Regions from separate parts of the Streptomyces sp. CNZ287 genome, predicted to be linked through region 1. Evidence: riboswitches for the same ligand, from Rfam matches in the RefSeq annotation. Region 1 holds a riboswitch; the other holds the start of a gene.
What was found. Region 1 has a riboswitch for cyclic di-AMP ahead of FB457_RS18890 (peptidoglycan DD-metalloendopeptidase family protein). Riboswitches for the same ligand answer to the same signal wherever they lie in the genome.
Positions count from the first base shown of each region.

Region 2: another riboswitch for cyclic di-AMP. It lies ahead of FB457_RS31335 (transglycosylase SLT domain-containing protein); the one in region 1 lies ahead of FB457_RS18890 (peptidoglycan DD-metalloendopeptidase family protein).

Region 1 covers NZ_VISV01000010.1:19,098-24,051, forward strand. The annotation lists gene FB457_RS18875 (DUF397 domain-containing protein) at 1-72, shown strand, start outside; gene FB457_RS18880 (PDDEXK family nuclease) at 297-1,196, shown strand; gene FB457_RS18885 (VOC family protein) at 1,250-1,615, shown strand; gene FB457_RS18890 (peptidoglycan DD-metalloendopeptidase family protein) at 1,819-2,940, opposite strand; cyclic di-AMP (ydaO/yuaA leader) riboswitch at 2,952-3,094, opposite strand; gene FB457_RS18895 (PP2C family protein-serine/threonine phosphatase) at 3,351-4,667, opposite strand.
Region 2 covers NZ_VISV01000024.1:36,918-41,871, reverse strand. The annotation lists gene FB457_RS31345 (serine hydroxymethyltransferase) at 1-516, shown strand, start outside; gene FB457_RS31340 (L-serine ammonia-lyase) at 641-2,038, shown strand; cyclic di-AMP (ydaO/yuaA leader) riboswitch at 2,553-2,713, shown strand; gene FB457_RS31335 (transglycosylase SLT domain-containing protein) at 2,717-3,469, shown strand; gene FB457_RS31330 (alkaline phosphatase family protein) at 3,617-4,903, shown strand.

The DNA.
Region 1 (4,954 bases):
GCGTTCTCTGCCGCGGGGTGGCGGGCCTTCGTTGCGGGCGTTCGGGCCGGAGAGTTCGCCGAGCGCTTCTGACCTTGCCCGAAGGTCCATGGTCCGGGAGTTATCCACAGGGGGAAGCGGAGGGTGGGGATCCGGGAGAGGGTGGGGGCATGACGGGGGAACTTGGGTCGCTGGGTGCGTTGGCGGCGGCGAATGGTGGGGTGTTGGTTTGTGCCGAGGCGTTGGCGGCCGGGTGGTCGTCCGGGGTGTTGGTGCGGCGGTTGCGGAAAGAGGGGTGGCGGAAGGTTCGGGCCGGGGTGTGGGTGGAGCCGGGGCGGGTTCCTGATCTGCGGTTGCGGTTGCGGGTGGCGCAGGCCGGGCGGCCGGAGCTGGTCGTCAGCCACAGTGCCGCGGCTCATCTCCTCGGGGTCGAAGTCCTCGCCGTGCGGCCCGAGTTCACCCACGTGCGGTCGCGGGGGCGGGCGCCCGAGGGGTGCCTGCTGCATCGGACCGCCCTGAGTGACGACGAGATCGTCAGCGTCGCCGGGCTGCGCGTGACCGACGCGTCGCGGACCCTCGTCGACCTGCTGCGTACGGCCGAGCGGGACGCCGCGCTCGTGGCCGTGGAGTCCGCCCTGACCCGGCGGCCCCTGGCGCCCGGCGGAGGGTGGCCGCGGCGGTGGCGCGAGCAGGTGACCGATCTGCATGCGGTCTCCGAGGCCCTTGCCGGCATCGGGCAGCGGCGGGGTGTGGTCCAGGCGCGGCAGCGGCTGGCGCTCGTCGATCCTCGCTCCGGCTCGCCCGCCGAAACCGTCGCGCGGTTGCGGATGTACGACGCCGGGCTGCGGCCGCTCAGCCAAGTGCCGTTCACCGCGCCCAACGGGCGGCGGATACGGGTGGACTTCTTCTTTCCGGTGGCGGGGCTCGTCGTCGAGATCGAGGGCTACGGCTTCCACGGCGGCCGGGCCGCCCATCGGGCCGACGTCGAGCGCTTCAACGACCTGGGGCGCTGTCCCGAGGTCCGGCGCATGCTCCGGTTCACCGCGGCCGATGCCTTCGAGCGGCCCCAGCGGATGCTCCACGCCATCCGCGCCGCCCTGGGTGAGATCGCCGCCGGGGGATCCCACCCTGCCGATGCTGCCGCCCGTGCGGCAGCGAGTGCCGGGGCCTCCAGCGCCGCTGCCGAGGTCACTGCCTCTGCCACCGCGGCTGCCTGAATCGCCGCCGCTGGTCTGCCCGCGATGTCCGCCGTGCGTGGCAGGCTGCCGCCATGGACGCCTGCGTCAGGAACATCGTGCTCGACTGCGCCGACGCCCGTCAGCTCGCCGACTTCTACACGCAGTTGCTCGGCATGCGGGTCATCCGCGAGGACTGGATGGTGATCGCCAAGGACGAAGACAGCTTTCCACGGCTGGCATTCGAGGAAGTCGAAGGCTACCGGCCGCCGCTCTGGCCCGATCTCGACCGCACCTACCCCCAGCAGATGCACATTTGCTTCGGCGTCGACGACTCCACCGCCGCCGGCGAGCTGGCGCTGCGGCTCGGGGCCACGCGGCTCTCCGAGGCGGGGGGCAGTTGCCCGGTGTTCGCCGACCCCGCCGGGCATCCGTTCTGCCTCTGCGGGCCCGGGGAGTAGGTCCCGGGAAAGTGCCGACGGCCCTGGTGTCGGGGGGTCGGCCACCAGGGCCGCCGGCGGTCTCGGTGCGTGCTCGGACGCCACGGGGGAAGTTGCGTTCGGGCACGCCGGAGACGTGGGAGAGGGGTTATGGGGGCTTGCGGTCCGTGCGGCGGGTGGCCGTCCCGGCCGTGAGGGCCGGGGCGCTGGGCCCGCCGGGTGGATCAGACCGGGGCGCCGTTGTTGCGCAGCCAGGCGAGGGGGTCCACTGCGTCCCCGCCGCCGGGTCGTACCTCAAGGTGCAGGTGCGGGCCGGTGACGTTGCCCGTGGCGCCCACGCGCCCGATGACGTCGGCGGTCGTCACCTCGCCGGAGGACTGGATGATGGAGGACAGATGGCAGTACCAGACTTCGGTGCCGTCCTCGAGCGTGAGGACGATGCGGTAGCCGTACGAGCCGGCCCAGCCGGCCTCGGTGATCGTGCCGCCGTGCACCGCCTTGACCGGGGTGCCGGTGGAGGCGGCGAAGTCCTGGCCCGTGTGGCCCGCGGCCCACATGTCGCCGGACTCGCCGAACGTCGAGGTGAGCGTGTAGTTCGCGACCGGGGCGACGTAGCTGGCGGCGAGCTTCGCGAGGCGCTCCGCCTCCGCCTTGCGGCGGGCTTCCTCTTCCGCCTTGCGGCGGCGCTCCTCCTCCAGGCGGCGCTGGCGCTCCTCTTCCGCCGCCTTCGCCTCGGCGGCCTCCTCGGCCGCCTGCTTGGCGGCCTCGGCCTCGGCCGCCGCGCGGGCGGAGGCGTCGGCCTCCGCCTGCTGCTGCTCGGCCTGCTCCAGGATGCGGGCCCGCAGCGCCTCGCCGGAGTCGGCGGGCTGGTTCGCGGTGTCGGTGTCGCTCGCGTAGCTGACCTGGGTGAGCGGAGCCGTGGTGACGACCGAGTCGGAAGCGGGCTCCTCCTCGCTCGGCATCAGGTCGCCGACGCCCGGCAGGCTCTCCGCGTCGGGGAGTTGGGCGCCTATCCGGTTCGCCACGGTGTCGACCTGGTCGGGCATGGATATCGCGACCGGCGGCTTCTCCTGCGCCGTGGCCATACTGCCCGCGCCGACGGCGGCGAAGACACCCACGCCGAGTACGGCGCCGCTGCGCGCCATGCTGCCGCCGCGCTGCCGGGGAAGGCGCCGACGGCCGCGGGAGGGAAGGTCGTCCTCGGGGAGGACTTCGTCGACCGGCTCTTCGGCGGCGTGACCGGTGGGCGCATACCCCTCGGGGGCGTGGCCGCCGGGCGCATAGCCGTCGTAGCCGTAATCGTCATAGCCATGGCCGTAGCCAGGCCCAGACCTGTAGGACGCCACGAAGGCGTACTCCTTTCCTTCCTTCTCGCCTACCGGGTTAGCTGACGGGTTCGGAGCAGGAAGGTCTCCTACGGGCCGCTTCCTCGCGGAAGTTGGCCCGATTCACCCCAAGGTGGTGGTTCCCCGGTTCCCTAGGTGTTGCCGTTGCTGCAGTTGTGACTCGTGCGGGATTCGGCGACGGCGCACGGTGCCGCCTCTTGCGACGGCAGTGACGACCGCGCTGCGTTACCGCACGCTAGCGGACGACGGCGTTCGATTCCAAGTCGTTCCCGTTATTCAGTTGTGCTTCACCGCGGACGATCCGGGCATGCACCAGCGGAAACGGACAAGTTGACGCCCTGATTACGCGCAGTGAGGTCCGGTCGTTAGCTGATCGTGCATCAGTTGTTATGCGGAGGGGCGCTGTTCCGCTACGGAGCGTGTGCGGCCGGGGGCGAGTCCGGCGGCTCCGCGAACGGTGTACGGGAGCGGGCGAGGGCGAACAGCGCCATGTCGTCCGCGATCCTTCCGCCCGTATAACGGGTCACGTCGTCCAGGAGGGTGTCCAGCAGTTCGTGCGGCCCGTCGAACAGCCGGCCGTCCAGCCGGGTCAGCGGATCGTAGAAGACGCCCGCCTTGTTCCGCGCCTCGGTCACGCCGTCCGTGAAGAGAACGAGCGCCGCGCCCGGCGGGAACTCCTCCTCCATCAGCTCGTCCGGCCACGTACCCAGGTCGCCCATGCCCAGCGGCAGCGCGTGCTCGTGCGGGTGCAGCGTGCGCGCCGCGCCGTCCGGCCCGAGCAGCAGCGGCGCCGGATGGCCGCGGTTGAGCAGCCGCAGCGCGCCGCCCTCGCGGTCGACCTCCGCCAGCACCGCGGTCGTGAACCCCTCCACCCGGTCGAGGCCGCTGCGCCCCGTCTCCTGGCGCTGCAGCGCGCGTTCCAGCCGCCGCGCGACTCCCGCGAGCCCCGCCTCCTCCTCGGCCGCCTCCCGGAAGGCGCCGATGACGACCGCCACGGACTCCACCGCCTCCAGCCCCTTGCCGCGTACGTCGCCGACGATGCAGCGCACGCCGTACGGGCCCTCCTGCACGGCGTAGAGGTCGCCGCCGATCCGGGCGTCGGCGTCCGCGGCCTGGTAGCGGGCCGCGACCCGCAGCGTGCCGAAGCCGTCCGGCGGATTCGGCAGCACGGCACGCTGCGCGGCGACGGCGACATGGCGGGCGGAGGTCAGCCGGCGGTAGTTGCGCTGGATGAGGACGTTGATGCCGACCGCCAGGGCACCGAGCACGGCCTGCGACACCATATGGGTGAGTGCGTGGGTCCTCGTGGCGGTGCCGTGGAGGATTTCGAGCACGACGTTCACCACCAGGGCGGCGACGGCGACGGCGACGGTGCCGCGCAGAGTGAGCAGCGCAGCGGCGACCAGCGGGGTGGTCTCGAAGACCGGCAACGATCTCAGCCCCTCCGGCGTGAACCAGAAGAACACCGCTCCCACGACGATCAGCACGGCCGGCAGCCACCGCAGCACCCAGCGGACCCGCCGCTCACCGCCGGTGGCATTGGGACGACTGGACCGGACCATCTGGTCCAGCGCACTGTTACCCACGCGGTAGGCCCGCCCCTTCTCGTACGGGGCGCGTCGCTCGGCGTACGAGCCGCTCTTCGCGCCGTGCGAAGCGCGGCCCCCGCGCGGGCCGCCCTCGTCCTGCCCCGCGCCCTGCGCGCCGTCCTCCCGCACCGGCTGCACCTGCCCTCTCCTGCGCTGCCCTTCCAGTGCTGTCCTCCCCATGCGGCCGACACGCGGGCCCTTGCCGTCGTCCCTCAAGGTTCCGCGTCCCGGGCGGGACGGCGACCGGGCGGGGCCCAGGCGGGTTACAGGTGGCGTTTCGGGCGCCATTGCGGCCAGGGTGTGACGGGCATACGAGCAGCGGACCGGCGGACCGCACGCAGAGGGTACAGCCGAACGGGTAGAGGACCGCCCGGCTCCGGCGCGCGCGACGTGCGCACGCCCCCCGGCTCTCCCAGCGCCCCGCG
Region 2 (4,954 bases), on a different contig from region 1:
GGCCAGCAGGGCGGCCCGCTGGAGCACGTGATCGCGGCCAAGGCGGTGTCCTTCAAGATCGCCGCGTCCGAGGAGTTCCGCGAGCGGCAGCGGCGCACGCTGGACGGCGCCCGGATCCTGGCCGAGCGGCTGCTGCGGGACGACGCCCGCGCGGCCGGCGTCTCGGTGCTCTCCGGCGGTACGGACGTCCACCTGGTCCTGGTCGACCTGCGCGCGTCCGAGCTGGACGGCCAGCAGGCCGAGGACCGGCTCCACGAGATCGGCATCACCGTCAACCGCAACGCGGTCCCGGACGACCCCCGCCCGCCCATGATCACCTCCGGCCTGCGCATCGGCTCGCCCGCGCTGGCCACCCGCGGCTTCACCGCCGCGGACTTCGAGGAGGTCGCCGACGTCATCGCGGAAGCCCTCAAAGCACCCCTCACCCGCTGGGGTTCCGACGATCCGAAGACGGCCGCACTCGCCGCCCGGGTCACGGCCCTGGCGCAGAAGCACCCGCTGTACCCCGGCCTGTAGCCCGTACGGCCCGGCGGCCCGCCGCTTCGACGCGGCGGGCGGCCGGGCCCGGGGCCGTACGCGCAACCCGTCACCACCCGCACCACGCACGCGCACGCCCCACGCAAGGACAAGGGAGTCCCGAGTGGCCATCTCCGTCTTCGACCTCTTCTCGATCGGCATCGGCCCGTCGAGCTCGCACACGGTCGGCCCGATGCGGGCCTCCCGGATGTTCGCGCGCCGGCTGAAGAACGAGGGCCTGCTGGCCCACACCGCCGCCGTACGCGCCGAACTCTTCGGCTCCCTGGGCGCCACCGGCCACGGCCACGGCACCCCCAAGGCCGTGCTCCTCGGCCTGGAGGGCCACTCGCCGCGCACCGTCGACATCGAGTGGGCCGAGGGCGAGGTGGAGCGCATCCGCGCCACCGGGCGGCTGCACCTGCTGGGCGCCGAGATAGGGCGCGACCACGAGATCCCCTTCGACGCCTCCGCCGACCTCGTCCTGCACCGGCGCCGCTCGCTGCCGTACCACGCGAACGGCATGACGCTGGCCGCGTACGACGCGGACGGCGGGACGCTGCTGGCGAAGACCTACTACTCGGTGGGCGGCGGCTTCGTCGTCGACGAGGAGGCGGTCGGCGAGGACCGGATCAAGCTCGACGACACCGTGCTGAAGCACCCGTTCCGTACCGCGGACGAGATGCTGCGCCGCACCCGCGAGACCGGCCTGTCGCTCTCCTCGCTGATGCTGGAGAACGAGCGCGCCTGGCGCACCGAGGCGGAGATCCGCGCCGGGCTGCTGGAGATCTGGCGGGTCATGCGCGACTGCGTCGCCCGCGGGACCAGCCGGGAGGGCATCCTCCCCGGCGGCCTGAAGGTCCGCCGCCGCGCCGCCGGCGAGGCCCGCCAGCTCCGCGCGGCGGGGGACCCGGCGGCGCACGCGATGGAGTGGGTCACCCTCTACGCGATGGCGGTCAACGAGGAGAACGCCGCCGGCGGCCGCGTCGTCACCGCCCCCACCAACGGCGCGGCGGGCATCATCCCCGCGGTCCTCCACTACGCGGCGGACTTCGTACCGGGCAGGGACAGCCGCGCCGGGGAGGAAGACACCGCGGTCCGCTTCCTCCTCGCGGCCGGCGCGATCGGCATGCTCTTCAAGGAGAACGCCTCCATCTCCGGCGCGGAGGTCGGCTGCCAGGGGGAGGTGGGCTCCGCCTGCTCCATGGCCGCGGGCGGCCTCGCCGAGATCCTCGGCGGCACCCCGGAACAGGTCGAGAACGCCGCCGAGATCGGCATCGAGCACAACCTGGGCCTGACCTGCGACCCGATCGGCGGCCTGGTCCAGATCCCGTGCATCGAACGCAACGGCATGGCGGCGGTCAAGGCCATCACGGCGGCCCGCATGGCACTGCGCGGCGACGGCCAGCACTTCGTCTCCCTCGACAAGGCCATCAAGACGATGAAGGAGACGGGTGCGGACATGAAGGTCAAGTACAAGGAGACGGCCCGCGGCGGCCTCGCGGTCAACGTGGTGGAGTGCTGAGGGAGTTGGCGAGTGCCTTTCCGGCGGCGCCGCCAACTCCCCCTTTTCCGCCCGCAATCCGGCGGCGATCCGGAAAACGTCCTTTCCCCTTGGGCAGTTGACGCCCCTTCGCCCTCACGGGCGAACGGGTTCTCCGCGATGAATTCGTGAATTCCCGCCGCTCATACGCGTCACCGGACGGCCAAGAACAAACGGACTTGTCGGATATTCCCCGACGGGCGATACGTACTATTTGAAGGATTCGCCCCCGATCGCCCCCCCCCCCCCCGCCTCTGACCGACTGGCCCCCTCCGTCCGGTGACGCGAATCACGTTCGGCCGCGGGCACCGGCGGGGGGAATTCACAGTTTCCGTGTTCCGAAAGCGAGTTGCGGCCCTCTCCGCTTTCCGCGGCGGCGCCCATCCGGCCCGTGAGCCGGTCCCGTATTGGCCGGACGAGTTCCGCAGCTTGTCCGGACCGGAAAGACATGCTTAAGTCTCCGCCAGCCGGGTGGACGCCGAATCCTGCCGCCATCCGGAAACCGTTCCCTAATGACACACGGCAGGAGCGGGGGACCCATAGGTAAGTCGCCGGCCCGGATTCCGGAACGGCTTGGGGTGAAGTCGCACCGCGGTGCGGCCGGGCATCTCCAGCCCGAACCCGACAGCTCACCTCGCAGGCGCAGGAGGAGAAAGACCCATGCCCGCAAGAGGTAAGCACCGCCGTCCCAAGCTGCGTCTGATCGGCCGCGGCATCACTTTCGCCGGCGTCAGCGGCGTCGCGATCGCCGCCCCGCTGATCGGCGCGTCCTCGGCATCCGCCGCCGGCTCCGTCCCCGCTTCCGCCCCCCAGACCGGCGTACGCGCCGAGGCCCCCGCCGCGGCGACCACCGGCGCGGCAGCGGCCACCTATGCCGTGGTCGCCGGAGATTCCCTGGCGAAGATCGCCGACAAGGAAGGCGTACGCGGCGGCTGGAAGAAGCTGTACAAGGACAACCGCGAGGCCGTCGGCGACAACCCGCACTTCATCCTCCCCGGCCTTGAACTCTCCCTCGGCGCCAAGGCCGACACGAGCGAGCCGAAGGAATCCGAGTCCGGCCTGAAGACCACGAGCGCGTCCGTCACGAGCTACCCGGACAACCTCGACGGCTGGATCCGGGAGTCGCTCGACATCATGGCCGAGCACGGCATCCCGGGAACCTACGACGGCATTTACCGCAACATCATGCGGGAGTCCGCTGGCGACCCGCAGGCCATCAACAACTGGGATATCAACGCCGTGAACGGCACGCCCTCCAAGGGCCTGCTCCAGGTCATCGCTCCCACCTTCGATGCCTACCACGTACCCGGCACCTCGACCGACAGCTTCGACCCGGTCGCCAACATCACCGCCGCGTGCAACTACGCGGCCGACAGGTACGGCTCGATCGACAACGTCTACGGGCCGTACTGACCCACCGGAGAGCGCCGGTGTCCCCACCGGCGCCCTCCGCTCCGGCGGTGAGGCCCGCGGCGCGTCCGGACGGCACGGACGCGGGAATTCGCGGCCCGTTCACCCCGTGCTCGCCGGCCGGGAGCGTTTCGCTTCTACGGTCGCCCCATGTCCGCCACCTCTCTCTCCCGACGCGGTGTCCTCGCCGGCGCCGTGGCCGGCGCGCTCGCGTCGCCGCTCGCCGCCGTGCCCGCGCACGCCGCCCGCACGCGCGGCCTGCTGATCTTCGTCGCCCTCGACGGCTTCGGCATCGACTACCTCGACGGCCGTGCGCCGATGCCCCACCTGACGTCGCTGGTACGGGCCGGCTCGCTGACCACCAGCACCGGCGTGATGGCCAGCATCACCAACCAGTCGTGGACGGCCGTCTCCTGCGGCGCCCACCCGGACCGCACCCGCAACGCCGCCTACTACTACGACGAGGCGGCCGGCGTCGCCCGCGGCCAGAGCCGCGACAGCGCGGTCGAGGGCCTCGCCCAGGCGTGGCGGCCGCAGGGCATCCGGATCGGGTCCGCGCAGTGGTTCATCCTCCAGGACAAGGGCACCTCGTACGGCGATCCCGACGGCCTCTACACCCAGCCCGGCGGGCGCATCGGCGCGCGCGTCGACGACGCGGTCGCGATGCTCACCGGGCGGCCCGTCGACAGCGGCGGCACCGCGGTGACCCTCACCCGGCGACCGGACTTCCTGGCGGTCTACTCCAGCGACCTCGACGGCGACGGGCACGCGTTCGGGCCCGACGACCCCCGGATGCTCGACACCCTGCGCGAGACCGACGCCGGGATCGGGCGGCTGATCCGGACGGTCAAGGACCTCGGCCTCTACGGCCGGACGACCTGGGTGGTCACCGGCGACCACGGCATGACGGGCTGGAAGACGCCGATGGCGGCGCAGGCGGTCGCCGCCCTCGCCACCGCGGGCTTCACGCCCGAGGTGATCGGGTCCGGCGGCCGGCCGGCGCCGGAGACCGATGCCGTCCTGGTCTCCGGCGGCAGCATCGCCTCCGTGCACCTCCTCGGCGCGGGGGCCGCCGACGCCGCCGCGATCGAGCGGGCCCGCGCGGCGCTCGCGGACGCCGAAGGCGTCGCGGCGGTGCTGACCAAGGCGGACCAGGCGGCGCTGCGGATGGCGCCCCAGTACGGCCAGTTGGTGCTCGAACTGGCGGCGCCGTACGCGCTCTCCTTCACCCCGCCGGCCGAGGGCTTCGACGGCCGCCACGGAAGCCGCGCGGAGACCGCGGTCCCGCTCATCCTGGCCGGCCACCGGATCCGGCGCGGCCGTGCGCCGCGCGATCCGCGCCACGTCGACCTCGCGGCGACCATGTCGGCGATCCTCGGTGTCGCCCCGCCCGCGCAGTCGGAGGGCCGGGTGCTGCGGGAGTCCCTGCTCCCCTGACCCGGGCCCCGCCCGGGCAGCCGGGTTATTCGCTGGAGCGGCGCCGCCGGG